DNA from 2 places in the Streptomyces sp. NBC_01304 genome. Region 2 is predicted to be linked to the other one. Evidence: riboswitches for the same ligand, from Rfam matches in the RefSeq annotation. Region 2 holds a riboswitch; the other holds the start of a gene.
What was found. A riboswitch is a leader RNA that binds a small molecule or an ion and turns the genes downstream of it on or off. The one in region 2 is predicted to bind S-adenosylmethionine.
Positions count from the first base shown of each region.

Region 1: it holds a riboswitch for S-adenosylmethionine, as region 2 does, so the genes downstream of both, OG430_RS35140 (aminotransferase class V-fold PLP-dependent enzyme) here and thrC (threonine synthase) in region 2, are expected to answer to the same signal.

Region 1 covers NZ_CP109055.1:7,905,574-7,920,396, forward strand. The annotation lists gene OG430_RS35110 (hypothetical protein) at 109-510, opposite strand; gene ctaE (aa3-type cytochrome oxidase subunit III) at 700-1,320, shown strand; gene qcrC (cytochrome bc1 complex diheme cytochrome c subunit) at 1,407-2,216, shown strand; gene qcrA (cytochrome bc1 complex Rieske iron-sulfur subunit) at 2,213-3,265, shown strand; gene qcrB (cytochrome bc1 complex cytochrome b subunit) at 3,262-4,893, shown strand; gene trpD (anthranilate phosphoribosyltransferase) at 5,040-6,104, shown strand; SAM riboswitch class IV at 6,191-6,308, shown strand; gene OG430_RS35140 (aminotransferase class V-fold PLP-dependent enzyme) at 6,484-7,878, shown strand; gene OG430_RS35145 (Lrp/AsnC family transcriptional regulator) at 7,950-8,231, opposite strand; gene OG430_RS35150 (rhomboid family intramembrane serine protease) at 8,228-8,926, opposite strand; gene OG430_RS35155 (hypothetical protein) at 9,109-9,348, shown strand; gene OG430_RS35160 (NYN domain-containing protein) at 9,485-10,852, shown strand; gene OG430_RS35165 (C40 family peptidase) at 11,178-12,203, shown strand; gene OG430_RS35170 (NlpC/P60 family protein) at 12,463-13,509, shown strand; gene OG430_RS35175 (hypothetical protein) at 13,568-14,785, shown strand; gene OG430_RS35180 (PadR family transcriptional regulator) at 14,796-14,823, opposite strand, start outside.
Region 2 covers NZ_CP109055.1:6,119,916-6,134,738, forward strand. The annotation lists gene arfB (alternative ribosome rescue aminoacyl-tRNA hydrolase ArfB) at 1-130, opposite strand, end outside; gene OG430_RS27335 (SIS domain-containing protein) at 184-1,077, opposite strand; gene OG430_RS27340 (extracellular solute-binding protein) at 1,323-2,597, shown strand; gene OG430_RS27345 (DUF3263 domain-containing protein) at 2,659-2,889, shown strand; gene otsB (trehalose-phosphatase) at 3,033-3,887, shown strand; gene OG430_RS27355 (alpha,alpha-trehalose-phosphate synthase (UDP-forming)) at 3,965-5,353, opposite strand; gene OG430_RS27360 (DUF7927 domain-containing protein) at 5,460-7,553, opposite strand; gene OG430_RS27365 (glucosyl-3-phosphoglycerate synthase) at 7,592-8,533, opposite strand; SAM riboswitch class I at 8,687-8,829, shown strand; gene thrC (threonine synthase) at 8,847-10,157, shown strand; gene OG430_RS27375 (MoaD/ThiS family protein) at 10,253-10,531, shown strand; gene OG430_RS27380 (cold-shock protein) at 10,958-11,161, shown strand; gene groL (chaperonin GroEL) at 11,492-13,117, shown strand; gene OG430_RS27390 (serine/threonine-protein kinase) at 13,375-14,823, opposite strand, start outside.

The DNA.
Region 1 (14,823 bases), 1.8 Mb from region 2:
CCGCGTTCGCCACTGAGCCCGTACGCGCCGAGGAGGCGGTACGGGCTCAGAGGTGTGGTCAACATCCCAAAGGACTTCGGTGAGTCCGGTACGCGGGCGGCTGGGGGCTCAGGCCTCCACGGACAGCCTGCTGCGCAGCAGAGCGGCGAGCGCGGCCGCGAACTCCACGGGCTCGACGGGCAGCGTCACCGCGGCCTCGGCGCGGCTCCAGGTGGCCAGCCAGGCGTCCTGCGGGCGCCCGATGAGCAGCAGCACCGGCGGGGCCTGGAAGATCTCGTCCTTGAGCTGCCGGCACACGCCCATGCCGCCCATGGGCACGGCCTCGCCGTCCAGTACGCAGACGTCGATGCCGCCCTGGTCGAGTTCCTTGAACACCGCCGCCGGAGTCGCGCACTCGATGAACTCGACCTGGGGGACGTCCGCGGCCGGCCTGCGCCCCGTCGCAAGCCGTACCTGCTCGCGGGTGTTGGCGTCGTCGCTGTAGACCAGGACCGTGGCGGTCGGCTGCATGGTTCCTCCGTGACTGCGCTGTCTATCGGGGCGTGCTGGGTCTTGAACCGCTGGCCGGATGCTACTCCGTCCGACACCCCGTCAACACCGGTATGGACAGGCCTTCGATGGGCCATCCGGGCTGGACATGGGGCACGAACACTCCGAACGGCACCCCCCGGAGTGAGGGCGGGATAAGCGACCGACATAATGTCGGTCGTGGCGACAGCAATGACAGTAGACAAGGGTCACGCGCACCCGTCGGTCAATCGACCGAACCTCACCAGCGTCGGAACCATCATCTGGTTGAGCTCCGAGCTGATGTTCTTCGCGGCCCTCTTCGCGATGTACTTCACCCTGCGATCGGTTACGGGTCCCGATCACTGGAAGGAAATGGCCTCGAGCCTGAACTTCCCGTTCTCGGCGACGAACACCACGATCCTGGTGCTCTCCTCGCTCACCTGCCAGCTCGGCGTCTTCGCCGCCGAGCGCGGGGACGTGAAGAAGCTCCGGATGTGGTTCATCGTGACCTTCATCATGGGTTCGATCTTCATCGGAGGTCAGGTCTTCGAGTACACCGAGCTGGTCAAGCACGAGGGTCTCTCGCTCTCGTCCGACCCGTACGGCTCGGTGTTCTATCTGACGACCGGCTTCCACGGCTTGCATGTGACGGGCGGTCTGATCGCCTTCCTGCTGGTTCTCGGCAGGACATACGCGGCCAAGAGGTTCACCCATGACCAGGCAACTGCCGCCATCGTCGTGTCCTACTACTGGCACTTCGTCGATGTCGTCTGGATCGGCCTCTTCGCCACGATCTACATGATCAAGTAATCGGGCCGTCCGCCCGGACACCGGGCAATCGTTCCGAACACAGTCCAGAAGCATCGACGCAGAAGATCCTGACACCGGGGTAATCCGTGAAAAAGCTCTCCGCACGACGACGCCATCCGCTGGCGGCGGTCGTCGTCCTACTCCTCGCGCTGGCGGCCACCGGGGGGCTGTACGCCGCGTTCGCGCCGGCGGACAAGGCGCAGGCCGAAGAAACTTCCCAGTCCCTTGCCATCGACGAGGGCAAGAAGCTCTTCGCCGTCGGCTGCGCCAGCTGCCACGGCACCGGTGGTCAGGGAACCAGTGACGGCCCGAGCCTGGCAGGCGTCGGCGCAGCCGCCGTCGACTTCCAGGTTGCCACCGGCCGGATGCCGGCCCAGCAGCCCGGCGCCCAGGTGCCGAAGAAGAAGAACATCTACTCGCAGGCCCAGATCGACCAGCTCGCGGCGTACATCGCGTCGCTCGGTGCCGGTCCGGCCGTTCCCGAGGAGAAGCAGTACAGCCCCGACGGCGCCGACATCGGCAAGGGTGGCGAGCTGTTCCGCAGCAACTGCGCGCAGTGCCACAACTTCACCGGTGAAGGTGGCGCGCTGACGAACGGCAAGTTCGCGCCCAGCCTCGAGGGTGTGGACCCCAAGCACATCTACGAGGCCATGCAGACGGGCCCGCAGAACATGCCGTCCTTCCCCGACACGACGATGCCGGAGAAGGAGAAGCGGGACATCATCGCGTACCTTGACGCGGTCAATGGCGAGAAGACCGCGAGTCAGGGCGGGCTGAAGCTGGGTGGCCTCGGGCCCGTCAGTGAGGGTCTGTTCGCCTGGATCTTCGGTCTCGGCACGCTGATCGCAGTAGCCGTGTGGGTAGCCGCTCGGACCGCAAAGGCCAAGAAGTCATGAGTAGCCAAGACATTCCAGAAGAGAACCTGCCGAGCGAGCAGGACCAGGCGCACGACCTGGAGAAGCGCGCGGAGAACCCGTTCGCCGACCCCGGGCTGCCGCCCCACGAGCACCGTATCCAGGACATCGACGAGCAGGCCGCCAAGCGCTCCGAGCGCACGGTCGCGTTCCTGTTCACGCTGTCCATGCTGGCCACCGTTGGCTTCATCGCCAGCTACGTGGCCTTCCCGGTAGACAAGATCATCTACGTGTGGCCGATCGGTCACATCAGCGCGCTGAACTTCTTCCTGGGTCTGACCCTGGGCATCGCGCTGTTCTGCATCGGCGCGGGCGCGGTCCACTGGGCCCGCACCCTGATGTCCGACGTGGAGATGACCGACGAGCGGCACGCGATCGCGGCCGAGCCCGAGGTCAAGGCCAAGGTCATGGCCGACTTCAAGGCGGGTGCCGAGGAGTCCGGCTTCGGCCGGCGCAAGCTGATCCGCAACACGATGTTCGGAGCGATGGCCCTGCTGCCGCTCTCCGCCGTCGTCCTGCTGCGCGACCTGGGCCCGCTGCCGGAGGACAAGCTCCGGCACACCCGTTGGGCCAAGGGCAAGATGCTCATGAACATGAACACGAATGAGCCGCTTCGCCCGTCCGACGTCGCGGTCGGTTCGCTGACGTTCGCCATGCCCGAGGGCATGTCGGAGCACGACCACGACTTCCAGACGCAGATCGCCAAGGCCGCCCTGATGATCGTCCGCATTCAGCCGGAGGACATCAAGGACAAGCGCGAGCTCGAGTGGTCGCACGAGGGCATCGTCGCGTACTCCAAGATCTGCACCCACGTGGGCTGCCCGATCTCCCTGTACGAGCAGCAGACGCACCACGTCCTCTGCCCGTGCCACCAGTCCACCTTCGACCTCTCCGACGGCGCCCGAGTCATCTTCGGCCCCGCCGGTCACGCTCTTCCGCAGCTGAAGATCGGCGTGAACGAGGAGGGCTACCTCGAGGCGCACGGCGACTTCGAAGAGCCCGTCGGTCCTGCCTTCTGGGAGCGCGGATGAGCACCAACGAGAACGAGAACAGCAAGCGCAAAGCACCAGCCGGCGAGCGCGTGGCCGACTGGGCGGACGGCCGGCTCGGCATCTACGGCCTGGCCAAGGCCAACATGCGCAAGATCTTCCCGGACCACTGGTCCTTCATGCTGGGCGAGATCTGCCTCTACAGCTTCATCATCATCATCCTCACGGGTGTGTATCTGACGCTGTTCTTCCACCCGTCGATGAACGAGGTGGAGTACCACGGCAGCTACGTCCCGCTGCAGGGACAGCTGATGTCCGAGGCGTTCAACTCGACCATGCACATCTCCTTCGATGTGCGCGGTGGTCTGCTGATCCGGCAGATCCACCACTGGGCGGCGCTGATCTTCCTCGCGGGCATGTTCGTGCACATGATGCGCGTGTTCTTCACGGGCGCGTTCCGCAAGCCGCGTGAGATCAACTGGCTGTTCGGCTTCCTGCTGTTCGTCCTCGGCATGTTCACCGGCTTCACCGGTTACTCGCTCCCGGACGACCTGCTCTCCGGCACCGGTGTCCGCTTCATGCAGGGCGCGATCCTGTCCGTGCCCGTCGTGGGTACGTACCTGTCGATGTTCCTGTTCGGCGGAGAGTTCCCGGGCGGCGACTTCGTGGCCCGGTTCTACTCGGTCCACATCCTGCTGCTGCCGGGCATCATGCTCGGCCTGCTGGTGGCGCACCTGATCCTGGTCTTCTACCACAAGCACACGCAGTTCGCGGGCCCCGGCAAGTCGAACAAGAACGTCGTCGGCATGCCGCTGCTCCCCGTCTACATGGCCAAGGCCGGAGGCTTCTTCTTCCTGGTCTTCGGTGTCATCGCGGTCATCGCGGCGATCGCCTCGATCAACCCGATCTGGGCGCTCGGCCCGTACCGCCCGGACCAGGTGTCCACCGGCGCCCAGCCCGACTGGTACATGGGCTTCGCCGAAGGCCTGATCCGTGTGATGCCGGGCTGGGAGATCAACGCCTGGGGCCACACGCTGGTCCTTGGCGTGATGATCCCGCTGGCGATCTTCCCGCTGGTCCTGGTCGCGCTCGCGGTCTACCCGTTCATCGAGTCCTGGGTCACCGGGGACAAGCGCGAGCACCACATCCTGGACCGTCCGCGCAACGCCCCGACGCGTACCGCGTTCGGCGTCGCCTGGATCACGGCGTACATGATCATGCTCGTCGGTGGTGGAAACGACCTCTGGGCCACGCACTTCCACCTGTCGCTGAACTCGATCACCTGGTTCGTCCGGATCTTCTTCTTCGTCGGACCGGTCATCGCGTTCATCGCCACCAAGCGGATCTGCATGGGTCTGCAGCGGCGCGACAAGGACAAGGTGCTGCACGGACGCGAGTCCGGCATCATCAAGCGCCTGCCGCACGGTGAGTTCATCGAGGTGCACGAGCCGCTCGACGCGGAGAAGCTGCACACCCTCACGGCGCACGAGCAGTACAAGCCGGTCGAGATCGGCCCGACGGTCGACGAGAACGGTGTCGAGCGCAAGGTGAAGGGCACGGAGAAGCTGCGTGCCAAGCTCTCGCAGGGCTACTACGGGGAGGACAACCAGATCCCCAAGCCCACCACCGAGGAGTACAAGGAGATCACCAGTGGCCACGGCCACCACTGATCGCCGCTAGCAGCACCTGCGTCACCCGCAGTACCTGTTCGCCACAGCTCGGGGCCCCGTCCATTCGTTGGACGGGGCCCTTTGCTGTCGCCGGGCGCGGCTAGGCTGAGCGGGACACTTCATGCCGTACGAGACCAGGAGCTGCCATGAGCGCTGCGACCCCCGCTGGAGGCGACCACGCGGCGGGCCGTACCTGGCCCGACGTACTCAACGGCCTGCTCGACGGCCGGGACCAGAGCGCCGACGACACCGCCTGGGCGATGGACCGCATCATGCGCGGCGAGGCGACCGACGCCCAGATCGCCGGGTTCGCGGTGGCGCTCAGGGCCAAGGGCGAGACGGTGCAGGAGATTTCCGGTCTCGTACGCACCATGTACGCGCACGCCCGGACCATCGAGGTGCCCGGGCCGAGCGTCGACATCGTCGGCACCGGCGGGGACGGCGCCAAGACCGTCAACATCTCCACCATGTCCGCGATCGTCGTGGCCGGCACCGGAGCCAAGGTCGTCAAGCACGGCAACCGCGCGGCCTCCAGCGCGAGCGGTGCCTCCGACGTCCTGGAGAAGCTCGGCGTCAATCTGGAGCTCACCCCGCAGCGCGTCGCCGAGGTCGCAGAGGAAGCCGGGATCACCTTCTGCTTCGCGGTGAAGTTCCACCCCGCGCTGCGTCATGTGGCCGCGGCCCGCAAGGAGTTGGGGATCCGGACGACCTTCAACTTCCTCGGCCCGCTGACCAATCCGGCCCGCGTCAAGGCGCAGGCGACCGGCGTCGCCGACGCCCGGATGGCGCCCATCGTCGCCGGAGTGCTCGCCGAACGCGGCTCCAGCGCGCTGGTGTTCCGCGGCGACGACGGCCTGGACGAGCTGACCACGACCGCGACGTCGCGGGTATGGGTCGTGCGGGACGGGGCGGTGCGCGAGGAGGCCTTCGACCCGCGGGACGTGGGGCTCGACATCGTGCCCGTGGACGCGCTTCGGGGCGCGGACGCCTCGTACAACGCGGACGTGGCCCGGCGGTTGCTCGCGGGGGAGACCGGGCCGGTGCGTGAGGCGGTGCTGCTCAACTCGGCGGCGGCGCTCGTCGCCCTGGCGCCGACCGACGCGCCGCTGGCCGAGCAGATCAGGGCCGGTATCGCCAAGGCCGCCGAGGCCATCGACTCGGGGGCTGCCAAGCGGGCGCTGGACCGGTGGGTGGCGGCCAGCAACGCCTGAAACCTCAGCACCGTGTGACGCAGGGCGCAGTCCGGATTATGGACTGCGCCTTGCGCGTGCAAGATCTTCTGGCAAGATGCTGCACAGGTCATGAGTGACAGCGGTTAAGGCCCCGGCCCGCTGTCCGGCAACCCTCCGTCCGTGGCGGGGTGCCCCGGGTGAAGACCAGGCCGTAGGCAGCGAGGTCTGCGGCAAGCGCGGACCCCTGCACACCCTGGGGTCCTGGTCCTCAAGGGAGCAGTCTCGTGAGCAAGCGAATGCGATAGGGCTTTCAAAGCCCCTTTTCCGCACACCCTTTTCTCTCTTCAGTTCCTGCGCCGGCGCGTGGCTCCGCAGCCCCCGGTGCAGCGAATTCGCCTGCCTCACACGGGAGTTCGCCATGTCTGTTTCCACCTCTGCCACCTCCGCTGCCGCCTGCGTCGACTCCGCGGAGCCCGCCTGTGGCGAGCCGCTCGCGGTCCTCGGCCGCGATGTCACCGTCCCGCTTGTCACCGGCGGCGAAGTGACCTACGCGGCGCTCGACTACGCGGCCAGCGCGCCGGCCCTGCAGCGGGTGTGGGACGACGTGGCGGCGTACGCGCCCTACTACGGCAGCGTGCACCGCGGCGCCGGCTACCTCTCGCAGCTCTCCACCGACCTCTTCGAGAACGCCCGCAAGACGATCGAGGAGTTCCTCGGCTGCCGCCCCGGCGACCAGCTCGTCTTCACCCGCTCCACCACCGACTCGCTCAACCTGCTCGCCGCCGCGCTGCCCGCCGACTGCCAGGTCTTCGTCTTCGAGACCGAGCACCACGCCTCGCTGCTGCCCTGGCAGGACGCCCGCGTCACCTACCTGAACGCGCCGCGCACCCCGCAGCAGGCCGTCGAGACGTTGGAGCGCGCGCTCGCCGACCGCGACCCGTACGGCCCGGCGCTCGTGTGCGTCACCGGCGCCTCGAACGTCACCGGCGAGCTGTGGCCCGTCAAGGAACTGGCCGCCGCCGCGCACGCGCACGGCGCCCGGATCGTGCTCGACGCCGCGCAGCTCGCGCCCCACCACCCGGTCTCGGTAAGCGAGTTGGACGTCGACTGGGTCGCCTTCTCCGGCCACAAGATCTACGCGCCCTTCGGCTCCGGCGTCCTCGCGGGCCGTGCCGACTGGCTGCAGGAGGCCGAGCCGTACCTCGCGGGCGGCGGCGCCTCCAAGGCCGTGGCGCGCCGCACCGACGGCGGCGTGGACGTCGAGTGGCACACCACCGCGGCCCGCCACGAGGCCGGTTCGCCGAACGTCATCGGCGCGTACTCCATCGCCTCCGCCTGCAAGGCCCTCACCGAGGCCGGCTTCGACTCGCTCGTGGCGCGCGAGCAGCAGCTCATCGCGAAGGTCCGGGCGGGGCTCGCCGAGGTGCCCGAGGTCAAGGTGCTCTCGCTCTTCGGCGACGACGCGCCGCGCGTCGGCGTCATCTCCTTCGTCGTCGAGGGCTGGAACAGCTCGCACTTCGCTGCCGCGCTCTCCGCGGAGTACGGCATCGGCGTACGCGACGGCCTGTTCTGCGCCCACCCGCTGGTGCGCACCCTGCTCGGCAGCGACCCGCAGGAGCAGGGCGAGTGCGGCGCCCCGGAGGCCGCGCCCGGCGAGAAGTCGCTGAACGCGATCCGCGTGAGCTTCGGCGCGGGCACCCCCGACGAGCACGTCGAGCGTTTCGTGCGCGCCGTCGGTGAGCTCGTCCGCGACGGCGCCCGCTGGAACTACCGCACCGAGGACGGCCGTTGCGTCCCGGACACCTCCGCCTGACGGACCCGAACCGGCCTCAACGCACGGATGCCCCAACGAGTACGACTCGTTGGGGCATCAGTGCGCAGAGGTCAGGAGTCGAGGCCGATCGCGAACGCGGCCTCCAGGTCGTGCTGCGAGTAGGTCCGGAACGAGACATGGGTGTCCGTGGCCTGGACGCCGGGGATCTTGCTGATCTGACCCGGGATGACGTCCGCCAGGTCGTCGTGGGCCGTGACGCGGACCATGGCGATCAGGTCGTACGTACCGGTCACGGAGAACACCTCGCTGACGCTTTCCAGCGAGGAGATCGACTCGGCGATCTCCGGGATCCGGTCGACGCTGGTCTTGATGAGCACGATCGCGGTGATCACGGCTGGCTGTCTCCCTCGGTGGCCGTCCCTTGGACTTTCACTTTAGCCGTACGCAGATACCGCCCCCATGCGTAGAGGAAGCCGAGCGAGAAGCCCGCCAGGTGGGCCAGATAGGCGACACCCGGGCCGCTCGTGGCCCGCTGCGCCGCCAGCCACTGCAGGGCGACCCAGAAGGGCAGCACCAGCCACGCGGGAAAGCGCAGCGGCAGAAAGAAGAGGAAGGGGAACAGGCTCGTGACGCGGGCCTTCGGGAAGAGGTAGAGGAACGCGCCGAGCACCGCCGAGATCGCGCCCGAGGCGCCGACCAGGGTCTGTTCGGAGTCCGCGTTGGCGATGGCGTACACCAGAAGGGCCAGCGCGCCGCAGCCCAGGTAGAAGAGGGCGAATTCGACGTGGCCCATGCGCTGCTCGGTCATCGCCCCGAAGACGTACAGAAAGAGCATGTTGCCGAGCAGATGCAGCCAGCTGCCGTGCACGAACAGGGCGGTGACCGGGGTGAGGGCCGCGCGCGGTGAGCCGGCGAGCAGTTCGGCGGGGATCACGCCCCAGCGCTCGAAGTAGGCGCGCTGGGCGGCCACGAGGTGCTCGCCCGTGCCGTACACGGGGTTGAAGCCGGCGGCGGGGGAGAGCAGGAAGGCGGCACAGCACAGGACGATCAGGCCGTACGTCACCAGGGGGCGCGGCTTATCGATCATGAACAGATCCTGACGTAACGGGACCCATCCGTATAGACCGCCTCGCCGTGCCGGTGGCGTCCATGAGGCGCTTCGGCAGGCCGTAGGGTTACGGGGAGTACCAGCGCTGGAAACCCGATATACAGCGGGTACGGAATACGCGACACAGCGGGTACGGAATACGAGAAAGGCGCACTGCGACCATGACGGTTCCCCTGCCGACCGCCGAGACCCGGTGGCGCTGCACGCTGTGTGGCAATCTCACGCGTTTCGACGTGACGCGGTCCTCCAAGGTGGTGGAGTACGTCCATCTCGACCTGGCCGGAGACCCGAAGGTCGAGGAGCGCGAGGTGGTCAGTGAGACCATCGAGTCGGTGCGCTGCCGCTGGTGCAACGCCATGGACCAGGTGGAACTCGTGGACAGGCCGGGCGCGGGCTCCTGAGGGAGCCGGCCCGCACAGCAAGGGGTGACCGATTGTGGAGGCGGTTCCACAAGGTGGCAGCGGTGAGCCGGCCGCCGGTGCGGCCGACGGCTCCGCCGGGACGCGCGATGCCGTAGCGGCCCCTGGCGCCGCAGAGGTGTCCGATGCCGCGGAGGCGTCCGAGGTCGCAGAGGCGCACGAGGCGTCCGACGCGGCCGAGGCACTCGACCGCCCGCTGCCCGAAGGCGTACGCCGCCGGGTCGTGCAGATCGTCTCGGACGGCTTCGGCGGGCTGACGGTGTCCGAACTGCCCGCGCAGCTGCGCCAGTACGCACGGTTCACCCCCACCAGGCGCCTGAAGTTCGCCGGCAACGCCATGGCGGCGGCCCTGGAGACCGACCCGCTCTTCCGTCAGCGCATCGGCGAACGCCTCAGAGCGGCCCAGTCGGAGCTGACCGGGGCCCTCGACTCCGGTGCGCCGCCGCCGGCCGCGGATCCGCTCGATGTGGCGGCCGCGGCCTATGTGCTGCGCCCGGCCGGCTGGGTCAAGCTCGTGACCGCCGCGGGCGAGGAGGCTCAGCGTGCCGACGCCGAGCGGGTCGGCGAGGAGACCAAGGTCGAGCTGGAGCGGCTGCGCGCCGAACTGGCCGAGGCGCGCGGTCAGACCCGTACCGAGACCGAACGGCTGCGCGCGGAGCTGGAGTCGGTGAAGAAGGAAGCCGAATCGCTTCACCGCAAGCTGCGCGGGGCCCTCAGCGACGCCAAGCGCGGCGAGGCGGCCGCCCGGAAGGCCCTCGCCGAGGTCGAGGCCGTGCGCGCCGAGAGCCAGACCCAGCTGTCGGCCGCCGACAGCGAGACACGACGGCTCAAGGCCCGCCTCAGCGAGGCCGAGGCGGCGCTCGAGGCCAGCCGCAAGGCGGTGCGCGAGGGCCGCTCGATCGAGGACATGCGGGTCCGGCTGCTGCTCGACACGGTGCTCGAGTCGGCCCAGGGGCTGCGCCGCGAACTCGCCCTGCCGCCTGTGTCGGTGCGGCCCGCCGAGACGGTGGACGCGGTCGAGCCGGGGCGGATGAGCCCCAAGGACATCGCGGCCCGCGCCCTGTCCGAGAACGACCCGGCGATCCTGGACCAGCTGCTCGCGCTGCCGCAGGCCCATCTCGTCGTGGACGGCTACAACGTCACCAAGACCGGTTATCCGACCATGCCGTTGGAGAAGCAGCGGCTGCGCCTGCTCGGCTCGCTGTCCGCCCTCGCGGCCCAGACGGGCGCCGAGGTCACCTGTGTCTTCGACGGCGCGGAGCTGGCCGCCCCGGTGCTGCTCGCCCCGCCGCGCGGGGTGCGGGTGCTGTTCTCCAAGGCGGGTGTCACGGCCGACGAGTTGATCCGTCAGCTGGTCCGCGCCGAGCCGCCGGGCCGGCCCGTCACGGTCGTCTCGACCGACCGCGAGGTCGCCGACGGGATCGCGAAGGCGGGGGCGCGACCGGTGGCGTCCGCCGTGCTCCTGAAGCGGCTCACGCGCGGCTGATCAAGCGGCTCACGCGCGGCTGATCAGGTAGCTTCCGTGACGCTAATGGGCAAGTAGTCAACTCCTGGGCGGTATGCCCGATTTCGCGAGACCTTCACGCGACGTAGCGTCAAGTGGTCATCACGGCCTGTGCGTTGTTGGTAAAAGATGCGCCCGGCGGCGAGATTTTTCCCGCCGAGATTTGAACGATCACAACTCGGTCACTAATGTCTGGGCTCGAACCTTCGCTCGGTTGATCACCCATTAGGGGTGGCGGCGAGGGTCCCGCCCACCAGCTCAGCAGACCGGGGCTCGGTAGGCGGCCGAGGAAGAAGGAGCCGCCTTCGTGGCGTCCCACCGTCGACCGAAGCAGCCGAGCCGCACCCGCGTGACCGTGCTCACCGCGACTGCCGCCGCTGCCGTGGCCCTCACCTCGCAGGCCGCGCACGCGGACCCGAAGCCTTCCAAGAAGGAAGTGAAGGCGAAGGTCGACAAGCTCTACGAAGAGGCGGAGCAGGCCACCGAGAAGTACAACGGGGCCAAGGAGCAGCAGGACAAGCTCGAGGACCAGGTCGGCAACCTGCAGGACAAGGTCGCCCGCGGCCAGGACGAGCTCAACACCCTGCGCGACAGCATCGGTTCGCTGGCCAGCGCCCAGTACCGGACCGGCGGCATCGACCCCTCCGTGCAGCTCTTCCTCTCCTCGGACCCGGACACCTTCCTCGACAAGGCCTCCTCGCTCGACCAGCTGACGGGCAAGCAGGCCGAGTCCCTGAAGAAGATCCAGTCCAAGCAGCGCACGCTCGCACAGCAGCGCGCCGAGGCCGCGGACAAGCTCAAGGACCTCGAGGACACCCGCAAGGAACTGGGCGACAAGAAGAAGGAAGTCCAGGGCAAGCTCGCCGAGGCGCAGAAGCTGCTCAACACCCTGACCGCCAAGGAGCGCGCGGCCATGGCCGCCGCCGAGGACCGCGCAAGCCGCGACGCGGGCGACCGGGCCGACCTCGGCAAGGTGGGCACGGGCAAGGGTGTCGCGGGTGACGCCTTCGCCGCTGCCCAGAGCAAGATAGGTACGCCGTACGTCTACGGCGCCACCGGCCCCGGCTCCTTCGACTGCTCCGGCCTCACCTCGTGGGCGTACGGCCAGGCCGGCGCCTCCATACCGCGGACCTCGCAGGCCCAGGCCAACTACGGCACCCGCATATCGCAGAGCCAACTCCAGGTCGGCGACCTGGTGCTCTTCTACGGCGACCTGCACCACGTCGGCCTCTACGCGGGCAACGGCCAGGTGCTGCACGCCCCCAAGCCCGGTGCCAGCGTGCGCTATGAGTCGATCAACAACATGCCGTTCCAGTTCGGCGTCCGCGTCTGACGGACCCACCGGAGTGCGTACGAACCCCCTCGGCTTCCCCGTCGAGGGGGTTTCGTATGCCCGTCAACATGCCCTCCGAACGGGCGAATTCGAGGATCGTGTGCTGACCCCCGGGGCCGCTGCCGACCTGCGTCGACGGCGGGGCGGCCGTTTGTACGCATGCCGGGGTCTTTGGTCGCCTCGTAGTCGTACGGCTACTGTCTGCCGCTGATTCCCCCGAGCTGTCGGGGGACCTGTCAGCGGAAGGGAGCGGCTGCCCGTGGCGTCCCATCGCCGTCCTTCGCAGTCCGCCGGTCTGATCGGCCTCATCGGATCCGACCGGAGCACCCGCGTCACCGTCCTGTCCGCCGCGGCGGCCACCGCCGCGGCCGCGCTCGGCGCCGCACCGGCCACCGCGGACCCGGGTGACACCGCGTCCGAGACCCGGTCCAAGGTGGACCGGCTCTACGAGCAGGCGGAGCGCGCGACCGAGACGTACAACAAGGCCGACGAGCGCGCCGACCAGCTGCGCCGCCAGGTCTCCGCGGCCAAGGACAGCGTGGCCCGCGGGCAGGAGCGCCTCAACACCATGCGGGGCGCGCTCGGTTCGCTCGCCGGGGCCCAGTACCGCTCGGGCGGCATCGACCCGACGCTCGCCCTGATGCTCTCCGAGAACCCGGACAGCTACCTGGCCAAGGCCTCGACCCTGGACCGGATCAGCTCCCGGCACGCCGGTGAACTGGCCGGTCTGCAGCAGGCCCAGCGCATGCTCGACCAGGAGCGCGCCGAGGCGACCCGCAAGCTCGCCGAGCTGGAGCGGTCCCGCACCATGGTCGCGACCCAGAAGCGGTCCGTGGAGCGCAAGCTCGCCGAGGCCCAGCGGCTGCTCAACTCGCTGCCCTCCGAGGCCCGCGCGGCCTACGACCGGGCCTCGCGCTCCGGCCGCCCTGACATGCCCGCGATCGGCGGAGTGCCCTCCTCGGCGCGGGCCGCGGCGGCCATCGCCGCGGCGCGGCAGGCGGTCGGGCGGCCCTACGTGTGGGGCGCGAGCGGGCCCTCCGGCTTCGACTGTTCGGGCCTGACCCAGTGGGCCTACGGCCAGGCGGGCGTCGGCCTGCCGCGCACCTCGCAGGCGCAGCGGTACGCCGGGCAGCAGGTGTCCCTCTCCGAGGCGCAGCCCGGCGACCTCGTGGCGTACCGCGACGACGCCAGCCACATCGGGATGTACATGGGCAACGGCCAAGTGGTCCACGCGCCCTACCCCGGGGCGCCGGTGCGCTACGACCCGGTGGGCATGATGCCGATCTCCTCGGTCACCCGCGTCTGATCGCGAGTCCCCCGCCGATCGGGTCGAACCCCGGCCCGGACCTCGTACGATCGAGCACATGTCTGGCCGGTGGCGGGTGCGTGCAGGAGCAGCAGGGCTCTGTCTGAGCGTCCTGCTGCTCGGCACCTCCTGTTCCGCCGAGAAGCCCCCGGACCGCGATTCCACCGCCGTCCAGCGGCTGCTCGACCGGCGCGCCGACGCGGTGCTCGACCGGGACGGGGCGGCCTACCGGGCCACCGACTCGGGACCCCTGGCCCGCCGCGACGAGGCCTTCGAGAACCTCGAGCAGGTCCCGCTGAGTTCGTGGGACTACCAGCTGGACCACCTGACGCGTAAGGGCACCAGGGCGACGGCCGCGGTCCAGCTCCGCTACCGCCTCGACGGCTACGACCGTGCCCCCGTCGTCGCGTCGCGCACCCTCGATCTGGAGCGCCGTGGCGGCCGCTGGTACGTGGCCGCCGAGCGCCCCGCCGACAAGGCCACGCAGCAGCTGTGGGAGCAGGGCGAGGTGACGGCGGTACGCGGTGAACGCAGCCTCGTCCTCGGCGTCGGCCGTTCCGCGGAGCAGCTGCGCGGCTATGCGGATCTGGCCGACCGTGCGGTGCCCGCCGTGCAGGACGCCTGGGGGCCGGACTGGGCGCGGCGCGTGGTGGTGCTCGTGCCCGGTTCGGTGGACGGGATGGCGGGGCTGCTCGGGGCGTCGGCCGCGAGTTACCAGGGCATCGCCGCGGTGACCACGGGGGAGGCGGGCGGTTCGAACAAGGCCCCCGCGGACCGGATCATCGTCAACCCGGACGCGTACGACGTGCTCGGCGACTTCGGCAAGCAGGTCGTGCTCACCCATGAGACGACCCATGTGGCGACCCGGGCCGCGACCTCCGCCGCGACGCCGCTGTGGCTCTCGGAGGGCTTCGCGGACTGGGTGGGCTACCGGGGTTCGGGCCGCACGGCCGTGCAGGCGGCGCCCGAGCTGCGGCGCGCGGTGCAGCGCGGGGAGGCACCGGACGCGCTGCCGGGGGACGACGACTTCGGGTTCGCCGGGGACGCGGGGAAGCTCGCGCAGGCCTACGAGGGCGGCTGGCTGGCCTGCCGGATGATCGCCGAGCAGTGGGGCGAGCGGCAGTTGATCGACTTCTACCGGGCGGTCGGCGGGCACAAGCGGCGGGCGGGCGCGGTCGAGGGTGCGCTGCGGGACGTGCTGAAGACGTCGCCGGAGAAGTTCCGGGCGCGCTGGCAGGCCTATCTGCGGGCGGAGTTGGGGTCGGGGATCGGCTGAGGCCCGGGTCTCAGGATTCCAGCGTGGCGATCGCTTCG
Region 2 (14,823 bases):
AGCGGAGCTCCACCTGCGAGTCCGACGTATTCACATGCTGGCCCCCCGGCCCGGACGACCGGGAGAAACGCCACATGAGCTCGGCCTCGGGCAGGGAGACGGAGCCGCGGATGACGTAGGGACCAGGCATGCGCCCATGATCCCGCGTCACCCGCGCCCCGTCACCCCGATTTCCGGTGCGGATCAGGCGAGGATCACGCTCCGCGTGAGGTTCCGCGGCCGGTCCGGGTCGAACCCGCGCGCCTCGGCCAGCGCCACGGCGAGCCGCTGCGCCCGCACCAACTCGGCCAGCGGGTCCGCATCCTGGCGTGCCACGAGATGCCCGCCGACCCGGTCGACATCCCCCGCGAGCCCCTCCGGCAGCTCACCGAACATCCAGGCCACCCGGCCGGGGCCGGTGATGGAGATCGGCCCGTGCCGGTACTCCATCGCCGGGTACGACTCGGTCCACGCCCCCGCCGCCTCGCGCATCTTCAGGCCCGCCTCGAGCGCGAGACCGTACGTCCAGCCGCGCCCCAGGAACGTCCACTGCTCCGCGCCGACCACGGCGTCCGGCAGCGGCTCGGTGACCGCGAGCTCCGCGTCGAGGGCCGCCTCGGCGACCGACTTGACCCCCGCGATGTCGCCAAGTCCCGCCCGCAGGAAGGCCAGCGCGGTCGTCGCGAAGCGGGTTTGGACCACCGACTCCTCGTCGGCGAAGTCGAGCACCGCGACGGTGTCGGCGGCCTCCATGACCGGAGTCTTGGGATCGGCGGTCAGGGCGAGGGTCGGGACCTTGCCGCGCACCGCGCCGAGCAGGTCAAGGACCTCCGTCGTCGTGCCGGAACGGGTGATCGCCACGACCCGGTCGTACGTCCGGCCCACCGGGAACTCCGACGACGCGAAGGCGTCCGTCTCGCCTTGACCTGCGGCTTCCCGCAGCGCCGCGTACGCGATCGCCATGAACCACGAGGTCCCGCAGCCGGTCACGGCGACCCGCTCACCGGGCTGCGGCAGCCCCTCGAAGTCGGCGGCGAACTCGGCGGCCCGGCGCCAACAGGCGGGCTGGGTGGCTATTTCTGCGGCGGTACGTGACATGCGCGGCGGCTCCTTGAGCGGAACGTACGGAACGTAAGAGCAGGGTGCCGACCCGTCACCCGGCGCGTCACCCGATGTGTGCGAGCAGGGTGTCGATCGACGTGATGTGCATAGCAGTCGGGGCCGTGGGCGGGCAATGGCTGCCCTTCGTTGCACAAGCGATATGTGAGTGGTGTAGACCTTGTGCGAGGACGTTGGGGAAACTCGCCGCGTCCGGAACGGAACCAGCAAGGGTGGGAACAGCGGTGCAGCGGCGCATTACGGGGCTGACGGCGGCGGCAGCCGCACTGGGCATGACGGTGACGCTGGCCGGCTGCGGCTCGTCCGGCGACTCCGACGAGGTGACACTCAAGCTCGTCGCGGCCAACTACGGCGACAGCTCCGCCAACAGCTCGCAGAAGTACTGGGACGGGCTCGTCGCCGACTTCGAGGCCAAGAACCCGAAGATCAAGGTCGACGTCGACGTCTACTCCTGGAGCGACGTGGACGCCAAGGTCGCCGAGATGGTCAAGGACGACAAGGCGCCCGACCTCGCGCAGATCGGCGCGTACGCCGACTACGCCGCGCAGGACAAGCTGTACGCCGCGGACGACGTGCTCTCCATCCGTACCCAGTCCGACTTCCTCCCGCAGCTGACCGACGCGGGCGAGTACCGGCGCAATCAGTACGGCATGCCCTTCGGTTCCTCGACCCGGCTGCTCTTCTTCAACAAGGACCTGTTCGCCAAGGCCGGCATCTCCGACGCCCCCGAGAGCTGGACGGAACTCGCGGCCGACGCCGCGCGGCTGAAGAGCCAGGGGCACGCCAAGTACCCGTTCGCGCTGCCGCTCGGACGCGAGGAGGCGCAGGCCGAGGCGATGATCTGGATGCTCGCGGGCGGCGGTGGCTACACCGACAGATCCGGGACGTACCGGATCAACTCGCAGGAGAACATCAAGACCTTCGAGTGGCTGCGGGACGACCTGGTCGGCGCGGACCTCACCGGTCCGGTGGCCCCCGGCAAGCTCAACCGGCAGGACGCCTTCGACGCCTTCGCGAAGGGCGAGGTCGGCATGCTCAGCGGGCACCCCGCGCTACTCAAGCAGGCCAAGGAGGCCGGCCTGAACTTCGACACGGCGCCGATGCCCGGCATCAACGGGAACGCCAAGGGCACGCTGGGCGTCGCCGACTGGATGATGGCCTTCAAGCAGAACGGCCACCAGAAGGAGATCGGCACGTTCCTCGACTTCGTCTACGAGCAGAAGAACGTCGTCGACTGGTCCGAGCGCTACGGCATCCCGCCCGTCACCGTCTCGGCGGCCGAGGCGATCGGCGCCGACCCCAAGCAGAAGCACCTCAAGGAATTCCTCGACGAGCTGCCGACGTCGGAGTTCTACCCGGTGGGCGAGACGTCCTGGGCGCGGGTGAACGCGGACATCAAGCAGCAGATCGGCAAGACCGTCGAGAAGGGCGGCAACCCGAGGTCGGTGCTGACCGAGCTGCAGAACGAGGCGGTGGCGGCGCAGAGCGAGGAGGAGTAGGCCTCGCCTGCTCCCCGTGGGGCCGCGCCCGTTGTCAGTGGGCGCGGCTAGGGTTTTTCGCATGACCGAGCTCAGCGACCGTGACCTTGCCGTTCTTGCCGTGGAGCGGCGCGGCTGGCCCTCGGCCGGCGTCAAGGAGCGGACGATCCGGGAGCAGCTGGGTATATCGCCCACCCGCTACTACCAGTTGCTGAACGCGCTGCTCGACGATCCGCGCGCCCTGGCCCACGACCCGGTGACGGTCAACCGGCTGCGCCGGATCAGGGACGAGCGGCGCGAGCGCCGCCAGTGACGCGGGCGCGAGTGCGCATGCGAGTACGGACACGGGTGCGGATGCGAGTGCAGATGCGAGTACGGATGCGAGTACGGATACAGCGTCGATCGTGACCCGATAGAGCATGGGTGCGCCCCGCCCCCGCTCGATAGGGTCAAGCCATGGCCAGCCATCCGCACCCGCGCACGCCTGACCTGCCGTCCCCTTCGACGCCCGCCGGCCGCGAGGGCCTCGCCGCGCTCCTGGCGCGGCCCGAACGGGCCCTGATCGCCCTGGACTTCGACGGCACCCTCGCCGAGATCGTCCCCGACCCCGAGCAGGCCCGCGCCCACCCCGGCGCGGTCCCGGCCCTCGCCGCGCTCGCCCCGCGCGTGGCCTCGGTGGCGGTGGTCACGGGGCGGCCCGCCGGGGTGGCCGTGCGGTACGGCGGCTTCGCGGGGGTGCCGGGCCTTGAGCACCTGGTCGTCCTCGGCCATTACGGCGCCGAGCGCTGGGACGCCGTGTCCGGCGTGGTGACCGCGCCGGACGTACCGTCCGGGGTTGCCGCCGTGCGGGCCGAACTCCCCGGGTTCCTGGAGGAGTTGGGGGCGTGGCGGGGGACGTGGATCGAGGAGAAGGGGCGGGCGGTCGCCGTGCACACGCGCCGCGCGGACGACCCTTCCGAGGTGTTCGAGACGGTACGCGGGCCGCTGGCCGAGCTGGCCTCCCGGCATGGGCTGATCGCTGAACCCGGGCGGTTCGTGGTGGAGTTGCGGCCGCCGGGGATGGACAAGGGGGTCGCCCTTGCCGCGTACGCGCGGGAGGTGGGGGCGGAGTCGGTGTTGTACGCCGGGGACGATCTGGGCGATCTGCCGGCGTTCGCGGCGGTGGAGAAGCTTCGCTCCGATGGGATGGCCGGGCTGTTGCTGTGCAGCGGCAGCGTGGATGTGCCGGAGCTCGCGGAGCGGGCGGATCTGGCCCTTGCCGGGCCGGGGGCGGTGGTCGGCTTTCTGTCCGCGCTGGCTGAGCGCCTTTAGTTCCCCACCCCGCCCCTTCCCGTAAGGCTGCCGCCGGCTTCAAAGACTGTCCTCAAACGCCGGACGGGCTGACTAAGTCAGCCCCGCAACGCCTCCAGCTGATCCAGGAACCACGCGGCAGGCGGCAACGCGGTGGACGCGGCAGCGAGCCGCTTCGTCCGGGAGGCCCGCTCCTCCGGAGCCATGAGGAGCGCCTCATGCAGAGCCTCACAAGTCCCGGAAACGTCATACGGGTTGACCACGAGCGCGTCCTCACCCAGCTCCGCACACGCCCCTGCCTCCCGCGAAAGCACCAGCACACACCCCTCGTCGGACACGACCGGCACCTCCTTGGCCACCAGGTTCATGCCGTCCCGAATCGGATTCACCAGCGCCACATCGGCCAGCCGGTACGCCGCGAGCGACCGCGCGAAGTCGTCCTTCACATGGAGCAGGACCGGGGTCCAATCAGCCGTCCCGTACGAGGAGTTGATCGCTTCGGCGAGCCGCGAGACCTCCTCCGTGTACTCCCGGTACACCGCCAGATCCTGCCGCGACGGGTACGCGAACGCGATGTGCACCACCCGCCCCCGCCACTCGGGCCGGGAGTCGAGCAGCAGCCGGTACGCGTGCAGCCCGCGCACGATGTTCTTGGACAGCTCGGTCCGGTCGACCCGCACGACGGTCCGCCGGTCGGGCCCGCCCACTTGCGCCCGCAGATCCGCGAGCCGCGACTCCACATCGGCCTGCCGCGACCGCTCCCGCAGGAAGTCCGCGTCGGCGCCGAGCCCGTGCACCCCGATCCGGGTGTCCCCGACCCCGCCGACCACCTCCGAGGCGCACGCCACGAACGCGTCGGCCCAGCGCCGGGTCAGGAAGGCCAGCCGGTCCGCCCCGAGCATCCCGCGCAGCAGCTCCTCGGCGACGGAGTCCGGCAGCATCCGGAAGTAGTCCACCGGCGCCCACGGCGTGTGCGAGAAGTGCCCGATCCGCAGGTCGGCCCGCAACTCCCGCAGCATGCCGGGGACGAGGGCCAGGTGGTAGTCCTGCACGAGCACCGCCGCATCCGGCGCGGCCTCCGCCGCGAGCGCCTCGGCGAAGGCCCGGTTGTAGGCGCGGTACGACTCCCACTGGCGCTGGAACTCCGGCCCGAAGGCGGGCTCCAGGGGGGTCTGGTAGAGCAGGTGGTGGACGAACCAGAGCGTCGAGTTGGCGACGCCGTTGTACGCGTCGGCGTATACGTCCGGGTCGATCGCGAGCATCCGCACGCCGGGCTCCGCCACCCCGCGCCGCACGGCCTCCCGGTCGCCCTCGCCGAGCGCCGCGCAGATCCACAGCGAGTCCGCGTCGGAGCCGATCGCAGACAGGCCGGACACCAGACCGCCGCCGCCCCGCCTCGCGTCGAGGCCGCCGTCGTCGCGTACGGCATACGTCACCGGGCCGCGATTGGACGCGACAAGAACCGTTGCACCGTGCTCGGAAGCCATGACGCGAACCTAGCCCGTGCCGTAAACGCTCAAACGTACGGCCGGGCTCCAGGAGGGAGCCCGGCCGTATCGATCAAGCCAGTGGATCAGTGGCGATCAGACGGGATCAGTCGCGATCACGCCCACGCGCGGCAGCCAGCGCCAGTGCGCCGAGTCCGCACAGGACCACCGCGAGCCCGCCGTACAACAGCGTCCGCTCGTCGCCGCCGGTCTCGGCCAGCTGGGGCGGGACGGCGCGACCCTGGACGCGCTTGCTGATGATGACCGAGGTGCACGGGTCGGTGCCGCCGCCCGCCCGCTTGGTCATCGGGCAGGTGGTCTTCGGCACGTCACCCGTCACCGTGATCACCACGACGCCGCCGGGCGTGCAGGACGCCTTCACCAGCTGCTTGATGGTGACCTTGCCGTGCGCGGGGACATCGCCCTTCCAGATGTAGAACCCGCCCGACTTGGTGATCGTCCCGCTGCTCGGCTTCGGGGTGCCGCCGGGCTTGACCGGGAAGCGGATCTGCGCGGCCTTGCGCGGGTAGGCGGACTTGTTGGTGAGGGTGATGGTGTTGGTGACCGAGGAGCACGGCGGGACCACCGGATCGCTGGGTCTGTTGATGATCTGGAGCTGCGGCACCACCGGCGGCTTCGGGTCGACGATCTGCGGGGTGCTGCCACAGCTCGGATCGGTGGAGCCGTTCTCGCAGTTGGAGCGCGGCGACTCGACGTCGACGTTGTTCTTCAGCTTGCCGTCGCCGGTCTTCGGGTCGTTGACCTTCACCGAGTAGGTGATGGTCGCGGTCTGACCGGCCGGGATGTCCCCGAGATAGCTGATCTTGGGTTCGCTGTACGAGACGTCGCCCATGGACGCCTTCGCGTCATTGTTGTACGTCGCGTCGTCCAGGTTGTCCGTCAGGTCGTCCGAGAACTTGGCGCCGGGGTACGGCAGTTTGCTGATGTTCTTCGCCTTGACCGTGTAGGTCAGGGTGCCACCCGGGGCGACCTTCGCGGGGCTGGCGGTCTTGGTGACCTCCAGGTCCGGCACCGGCACGGAGAGGGCCAGCTGCGAGGGGACGTAGACGTCGCCGGTGCTGGTGAAGGTGAGCGTGGCCGATCTGGCGCCCTCCGGGATCGCGCCGTCCGGCACCTCGAAGGCCTTGGCGTCGACGCTCAGGTTGTTCTTGTACTTCGGACTGACCGCGCCGTCGTCCTCGCTGACGAAGAAGTTGTCCTTCCTGCCATTGGACGGTTCGGTGACGGGCTGGCCGTCGACCAGGAACTGGTCGCCCCTGGTGTTCCAGTCGCCTTCGTACGCCGTCACGGCGGCGTGGATCTCGCCCTCGGTCCGCAGGAAGCCGTCGACCGGAATCGTCGTGGCGGCCTCCGCCCGCGTGCGCACCGAGCGCTGGATGACATGGCCGCCCCAGATGTAGACGTTGCGGCGGTCGGGTGCGTACTGGTCATTGGGGGCGTCGTACTTGTAGACGACGGTCAGCGACCAGCCGCCGACACAGCCCTGCCCGGTGGGCGCCCAGACGTTGCCGACGGCGACCTCGACGGGGCTGCCGGTGGGCGCGCCCGCGAAGGAGCTGGTGACGTTGGCCTCGGCGGTGTAGTAGTGCGGGCCCTGGGTGGCGTTGGGGGTGCGGACCGCGTTCTCGACGTTCACCTCGGACTGCGTACCGCCACCGACCCGGATGATCGGGCGAGTGGTGAGCGGGTCGCCGGGAGCGTAGTCGACCGGCAGGTTGCCCTCGCGGTTGAGGTCACAGATGTTCCGCACGGTCCTGCCGAAGCGGTGCGTGCCGGCGTTGCCGCCCCAGAAGAGGCGCGCGTAGTCGACCTTCGCGCCGGGCGGGATGGTCACCTGGCCGGTGCTGGAGTCGAAGGTGCCCGTCAGGCTGGAGGCGTTGATGCGCCGCTCGACGAAGTTGTTGTTGTTCTTGGTGCCCTGGGCCGCCTGGGTCTCCTTGCAGGCGGCGACCACGTCGGGCGGGCTGGTCGGGCAGTCGAGGACCGTGTTGCCGATGGTCTTGAAGTCCCCGTAGAGGGATTCGTCGTAGCGCTTCGCGAAGGGCTCGATCACCTCCGCCGACGCGGGGTTCGCCGCACCCAGGCCGGTGATGGCGGTTGCGAGGGCGATCGCCGCACCGGCGATCCGGGTAGCGGCGCTGCGGCGCCGCGGCCTTCCTGTCTGATGTCTGAGCCACATAAGTGGTAAAGCTAGACAAATGCTCCGAATTGCCTAGCCTATGCAGCGCGACGCGCCGCGTACTCACTGATATCGCGCATCGGAGGCCGCTCTTCCGTATCCACGGGATGCGTCTGTGGTACGAAGCCGTCCTCGCCCCGCTCGAACTGGGTGAGCGCGGGCCGTACGAGATGACCTCGGGAGAGCCGCAGCTGGGCGGTGCGGTAGATCGCCGCGGCCATCCGCCCCAGCGCCTGCCCGTCCTGGTGCCGGTGCTTCCTGACCCCCACGTCGACCTGCGCGAGAGCGTCCAGGCCCACGGTGTGCAGGGCGTCGACGAGCAGGCCCAGCTCGACGCCGTACCCGACGGGGAACGGCAGCCGCTCGAGGAGCTCCCGGCGGGCCGCGTACTCGCCGCCCAACGGCTGGACGAATCCGGCGAGTTGGGGCCAGTGGAGATTGAGCAGCGGGCGGGCCACCAGCTCGGTGACCCGGCCGCCCTGACCGGGGGCGTCCCCCAGCGGGCGGTCGTACATCGCCTTGACGAACTGCACCTCGGGGTCGGTGAGCAGCGGGCCCACGATCCCCGAGACGAAGTCGGGCGAGAAGTCCTTCAGGTCCGCGTCGACGAAGCAGACGATGTCACCGCCGGTGACCATGAGCGAGCGCCACAGCACCTCGCCCTTGCCGGGCACGGCCGGTATCCGGGGCAGTACCGAGTCCCGCGCAACCACCCGCGCCCCGGCCTCGGCCGCGATCTTCGCGGTGCCGTCGGTGGAGCCCGAGTCGAGTACGACCAGTTCGTCGACCAGCGGAGCGGCGGGCGTCATCAGCTCGCTCCGGATCGTCCGGACGATGTCGCCGACCGTCTCCTCCTCGTTCAGCGCGGGCAGCACGACGCTCACCGTCGTGCCGCGCTTGGCCGCGATGACCTGCGCAAGCGGGCGGTCAGCTGCCGACCAGGAGCGCTTCTCGAGCCAGCGCTCCACCTCTTCCAGCACGTCTGCCTACTCCCAGGGGTGTGGTCCGGTGTGGTCCGGTGTGATCCATCTCGCGGTTCGGACGACTATCTCAACGGTTGGGGCCTTCGGTTACAGTCTTGAACAACGCAGATGACCACCGCATGCCGGGGGTCCCTGCTGACAACCGAATACCGCTCATCCAGAGGGGCAGAGGGAAACGGCCCGTTGAAGCCCCGGCAACCCTCCAGTCAGTACTCGCTGCGCGACGCGAGGCCCTGACTCGGGAAGGTGCCAAATCCGTCTCATGGCGACGTTCGCCATGAGGAAGATGAGGAGAAAGGGCCTCGCCATCATGGCTGTACAGACTGTTGAAGCCGCTACGACCTCCGTCGAAGGCGCTGCGAACACCGTCGATCTCGGACCTGCCTCCGGACTCTCCTGTCGCGAATGCGGCGAGCGCTTCGCGCTCGGTCCCATTTTCGCCTGTGAACTGTGTTTCGGCCCGCTCGAGGTCGCGTACGACCTCCCCGTCGGTGACCCCGAGGCGCTGCGCAAGAAGATCGAGTCCGGCCCGGAGAACATCTGGCGCTACGCGCCGCTCCTGCCCGTCCCCGCGGACGTCACCGACAAGCCGAACCTGAACCCGGGCTGGACCAAGCTGGTCAAGGCCGACAACCTCGGGCGCGAACTCGGCGTCGAGCCGGGCAAGTTGTTCGTCAAGGACGACTCCGGCAACCCGACGCACTCCTTCAAGGACCGCGTCGTCGCCCAGGCCCTCGAGGCCGCCCGCGCCTTCGGATTCACCACGCTCTCCTGCTCCTCCACGGGCAACCTCGCGGGTGCCGTCGGCGCCGCGGCCGCCCGCGCCGGATTCCGCTCCTGCGTCTTCATCCCGCACGACCTGGAGCAGGGCAAGGTCGTCAGCGCCGCGGTGTACGGCGGCGAGCTCGTCGCCATCGACGGCAACTACGACGACGTGAACCGCTTCTGCTCCGAGCTCATCGGCGACCCGCTGGGCGAGGGCTGGGGCTTCGTCAACGTCAATCTGCGCCCGTACTACGGCGAGGGCTCCAAGACCCTCGCGTACGAGATCTGCGAGCAGCTCGGCTGGCAGCTGCCCGACCAGCTGGTCATCCCGATCGCCTCGGGCTCCCAGCTCACGAAGATCGACAAGGGTCTGCAGGAGCTCATCAAGCTGGGCCTCGTCGAGGACAAGCCGTACAAGATCTTCGGTGCCCAGGCCGAGGGCTGCTCGCCGGTGTCCGTCGCCTTCAAGGCCGGCCACGACGTCGTACGGCCGCAGAAGCCGAACACCATCGCCAAGTCCCTCGCGATCGGCAACCCGGCGGACGGTCCGTACGTCCTGGACATCGCGCGCCGCACGGGTGGTGCGATCGAGGACGTGAACGACGAGCAGGTCGTCGAGGCGGTCAAGCTGCTCGCCCGGACCGAGGGGATCTTCGCGGAGACCGCCGGTGGTGTGACGGTGGGCGTGACCAAGAAGCTGGTCGAGGCCGGGCTCATCGACCCGACCCTCACGACGGTCGTGCTGAACACGGGTGACGGGCTCAAGACCCTCGACGCCGTTGCCGAGACCTCGCAGGCCACTGCCGTGATCAAGCCTTCGCTGGACGCGTTCCGTGCGGCTGGTCTCGACAGCTGATTTTTCCCCCACCCCGCCCCTTCCCGTAAGGCTGCCGCCGGCTTCAAAAGATGTCCTCAAACGCCGGACGGGCTGGATCTAGACAGGTGAACACCATGAGCGTGAACGTCCGCATCCCCACCATCCTGCGCACCTACACCGGCGGCCGGGCCGAGGTCGCGGCCGAGGGGGCCACCCTCGCCGATGTCATCGCCGACCTGGAGAAGAACCACTCCGGGATCGCCGCCCGCGTCCTGGACGACCAGGGCAAGCTGCGTCGCTTCGTGAACGTGTACGTGAACGACGACGACGTCCGCTTCGAGCAGGGCCTCGCCACCGCGACCCCGGACGGTGCGGGCGTCTCGATCATCCCCGCGGTCGCCGGCGGTTGCTGATCACCCTCAGTTATCCGAATTGCCCTCTCCACGAGAAGTGGAGGGGGCAATTCTGCATGGTTGAGCGCGGTACAGTTGGGAATACAGGTTCGCCATTGGCGCAGAGCGTGCATGGAGAGTGCCGGGAGCATATGAGAACTCTCCGCGTGCACGGTGAGAAGTAGCCAAAGTGCTCACGCTATTTGCGCTATTCATTCCCTTTGTCAGGCCCGAGTTGCCCTGAGTCGGGCCAAATTCTCCACATATTACCGATCAGGCGTGCCCAGAATTCTCGTCCGATTGACCTGTTGCAGACGGCAGTTGGACAGATACATTCAGCGGCGGTCGACGCGTTCCGGCGCACACCCCCACCTGTCGGGGGGTGAGGTCTGACCCGGATCCGCGAAGTGCGGATCTGTGCAAGGGCCAGTAATAGGGGAGTTAGGCATGGCTCAGGGCACCGTCAAGTGGTTCAACGCGGAGAAGGGGTACGGCTTCATCGCGGTCGACGGTGGTGCGGATGTATTCGTCCACTACAGCGCGATCCAGATGGACGGATACCGCACCCTTGAAGAGGGTCAGCGAGTTGAATTCGAGATCTCGCAGGGCCAGAAGGGGCCGCAGGCGGACATGGTCCGCGTAGCAGCCTAGATCGCGCCGGCGCGCTTCTGCAACGACGTGACGGAGGGTCCGCATCCCATAGGGGTGCGGACCCTCCGCTGTGTCCGGGGTCTGTTGTGTCCGGACCCCTCTGAGCTGGGGATCTTCGAGACTCGCTTGCACTCGGCATAGGCGAGTGCTAATCATTGGCGTTAGCACTCTACGAGTGAGAGTGACAAACTCTCACTCTTCACGACTTGGATCGGGCCGGTGAGGTCCGCAGACCGGGTGGGGCAAGGAACCACAAGGGATGCAGGCCGTCCGTCGCGGGCGCCGACACGATCCGGAGCAATCCACCCCTGTCCGGGAGGACCACTTCACATGGCCAAGATCATCGCGTTCGACGAGGAGGCACGGCGCGGTCTCGAGCGCGGGATGAACCAGCTCGCCGACGCCGTCAAGGTCACCCTTGGCCCCAAGGGCCGCAACGTCGTCCTCGAGAAGAAGTGGGGCGCCCCCACGATCACCAACGATGGTGTTTCCATCGCCAAGGAGATCGAGCTCGAGGACCCGTACGAGAAGATCGGCGCCGAGCTGGTCAAGGAAGTCGCCAAGAAGACGGACGACGTCGCCGGCGACGGTACGACCACCGCCACCGTTCTCGCCCAGGCGCTCGTCCGCGAGGGCCTGCGCAACGTGGCCGCCGGTGCCAACCCGATGGCCCTCAAGCGCGGCATCGAGAAGGCCGTCGAGGCCGTCTCGGGCGCCCTGCTCGAGCAGGCCAAGGACGTGGAGACCAAGGAGCAGATCGCTTCGACGGCCTCCATCTCCGCCGCCGACACCCAGATCGGCGAGCTCATCGCCGAGGCGATGGACAAGGTCGGCAAGGAAGGCGTCATCACGGTCGAGGAGGCCCAGACCTTCGGTCTGGAGCTGGAGCTCACCGAGGGCATGCGCTTCGACAAGGGCTACATCTCGGCGTACTTCGCCACCGACATGGAGCGTATGGAGGCCGTCCTCGACGACCCGTACATCCTGATCGCCAACTCGAAGATCGGCTCCGTCAAGGACCTGATCCCGCTCCTCGAGAAGGTCATGCAGTCGGGTAAGCCGCTGCTGATCATCGCCGAGGACATCGAGGGCGAGGCGCTCTCCACCCTGGTCGTCAACAAGATCAAGGGCACCTTCAAGTCCGTCGCCGTCAAGGCTCCGGGCTTCGGCGACCGCCGCAAGGCGATGCTGAACGACATCGCGATCCTCACGGGTGGCGAGGTCATCTCCGAGGAGGTCGGTCTCAAGCTCGAGAACGCGACCGTCGACCTTCTGGGCCGTGCCCGCAAGGTCGTCATCACCAAGGACGAGACCACCATCGTCGACGGTGCCGGTGACAGCGACCAGGTCAACGGCCGGGTCAACCAGATCCGCGCCGAGATCGAGCAGTCCGACTCGGACTACGACCGCGAGAAGCTCCAGGAGCGCCTCGCGAAGCTCGCCGGCGGCGTGGCGGTCATCAAGGCCGGTGCCGCGACCGAGGTCGAGCTCAAGGAGCGCAAGCACCGCATCGAGGACGCCGTTCGCAACGCGAAGGCGGCCGTCGAAGAGGGCATCGTCGCCGGTGGTGGCGTGGCCCTGCTGCAGGCCTCCTCGGTCTTCGAGAAGCTCGAGCTCACGGGTGACGAGGCGACCGGCGCCAACGCCGTGCGTCTCGCCCTTGAGGCCCCGCTCAAGCAGATCGCCGTCAACGGTGGTCTCGAGGGTGGCGTCATCGTCGAGAAGGTGCGCAACCTGCCCGTCGGTCACGGCCTGAACGCCGCGACCGGTGAGTACGTCGACATGATCGCCGAGGGCATCATCGACCCGGCGAAGGTCACGCGTTCCGCTCTGCAGAACGCCGCGTCCATCGCTGCGCTCTTCCTCACCACCGAGGCCGTCATCGCCGACAAGCCGGAGAAGGCCGCTGCCGGCGGTGCTCCGGGTGGCATGCCGGGCGGTGACATGGACTTCTGATCCTCGCGGATCGGGCGTTCATAGCTAGCTCGCTGGCTGTACGCGAGGGCGGTGCCTTCCCTTTCGGGGGAGGGTGCCGCCCTCGCGGTTTTTTGCCCCTCCCCGCCCCTTCCCTAAATCCTGCGGAGCTGGGGTGGGTGCGGGTCAATGATCGGGGGCTGTGCCCCCGGACCCCCATCGCGCTTCGCGCTCGTCCTCAAACGCCGGACGGGCTGGTTTGGGCGGCCTCAAACGCCGGACGGGCTGGTTTGGGTAGCTCAGTCCGGGATGGCCGCCAGGGCCGCGCGGGCAATCTCCGCGGCATCCGCCTTGCAGGTCGACTCCGGGTGCTCGTCGCCGCCCAGTCTCACCCAGACGATCATGTTGCCGTCACGCACGCGCAGTTCGCAGTGCTCGTCGGGGGCGGGGTTGCTCCCTTCCCAGTACGCCTCGTCGCCGATGCCGAGTCCGCTGTCGCGGGTGCCGTCGGCCGCGTCCTCTGCGAACTCCTCGCGCTGCAGGCCGGTCGCGTTCTTGTCGTCTCCGACGGTGCGCTCCAGGGTCCACCTGACGTGGGCGAGCGTATAGGCGTTCTCCAGGACATAGCCGTTCCCGAGATCCTGCGTGCCCATCCAGGTGCAGCCCGTCGACGCCGCCTTGGTGCTGTCTCCGGACGAGTCTTGGTTCTTATCCCGCTCGGGCAGCCCCAGTTGACCGGCCGCCTCCGCGCAGGTCGGGATCTTCGTGTACTTGTCGGGCGGCCCGGACGAGGCGTCCGTGTCGTCGCCGCGATTCGTCAGTACGTACGCGCCGACGCCGATGCCCGCGACGGCGAGCACGCCCGCGAGCACGAGGGCCGTGATCTTCATTTTGCGTCCGCGTGGGGGCGTACCCGCGAAAGGCAGCGGTGGCCCGAAGCCTGGGCCAGGAGCAGGAGCAGGAGCAGGAGCAGGGGGAGAGACCCAGGTGGGGGAGTACGGGTCCGGGGCGGGGGCGCGGTCCGTGGCGTCGAGCAGCCGGTCGATCTCGGTCTGCTGGGTGGCGATCAGGCCGTGTACCGAGGGCGGCCAGGGCCGTTCGGCGGGTGTGATCGGGCCGAGGAGCGCGAGGAGTTGCTGCGGGGTCGGCCGGTCGGCGGGGGCCTTGGCCAGGCACGGTCCGATGAGGGCGGCAAGCCCCGGCGGCAGCGTCGTCAGGTCGGGCTCGGCGTGGACGACGTTGTAGAGGGTCCCCGCCATCGAGGTGCCCGAGAACGGGCTGTCGCCGGTGGCCGCCATCGCGAGGACCGCGCCGAGCGCGAACACATCGCTCGCCGGGGTGAGTTCCTGGCCCTCCGCCTGCTCCGGCGACATGAAGGAGGGTGAGCCGACCATCCAGCCGGTGTGGGTGAGGGCGGTGGCCTCCGCGCCCTCGGCGACCCGGGCGATGCCGAAGTCGATGACGCGTACGCCGTCCGCGGCGAGCAGCACGTTCTCCGGCTTGAGGTCGCGGTGGACGATGCCGGCGCGGTGGATCTCGACCAGTGCCGTGGCCAGACCCGCGGCGAGCCGGCGCACCGCCGCCTCGGGCAGCACCCCGGCGTCCTCCACCGCCGAGCCCAGTGACGGGCCGCCCACGAACGCCGAGGCCAGCCAAGGCAGTTGGGCCTCGGTGTCGGCATCCAGGACCGCCGCCGTGTAGGCGCCGGACACCTGGCGCGATGCGGCGACCTCGCGGCGGAAGCGGGC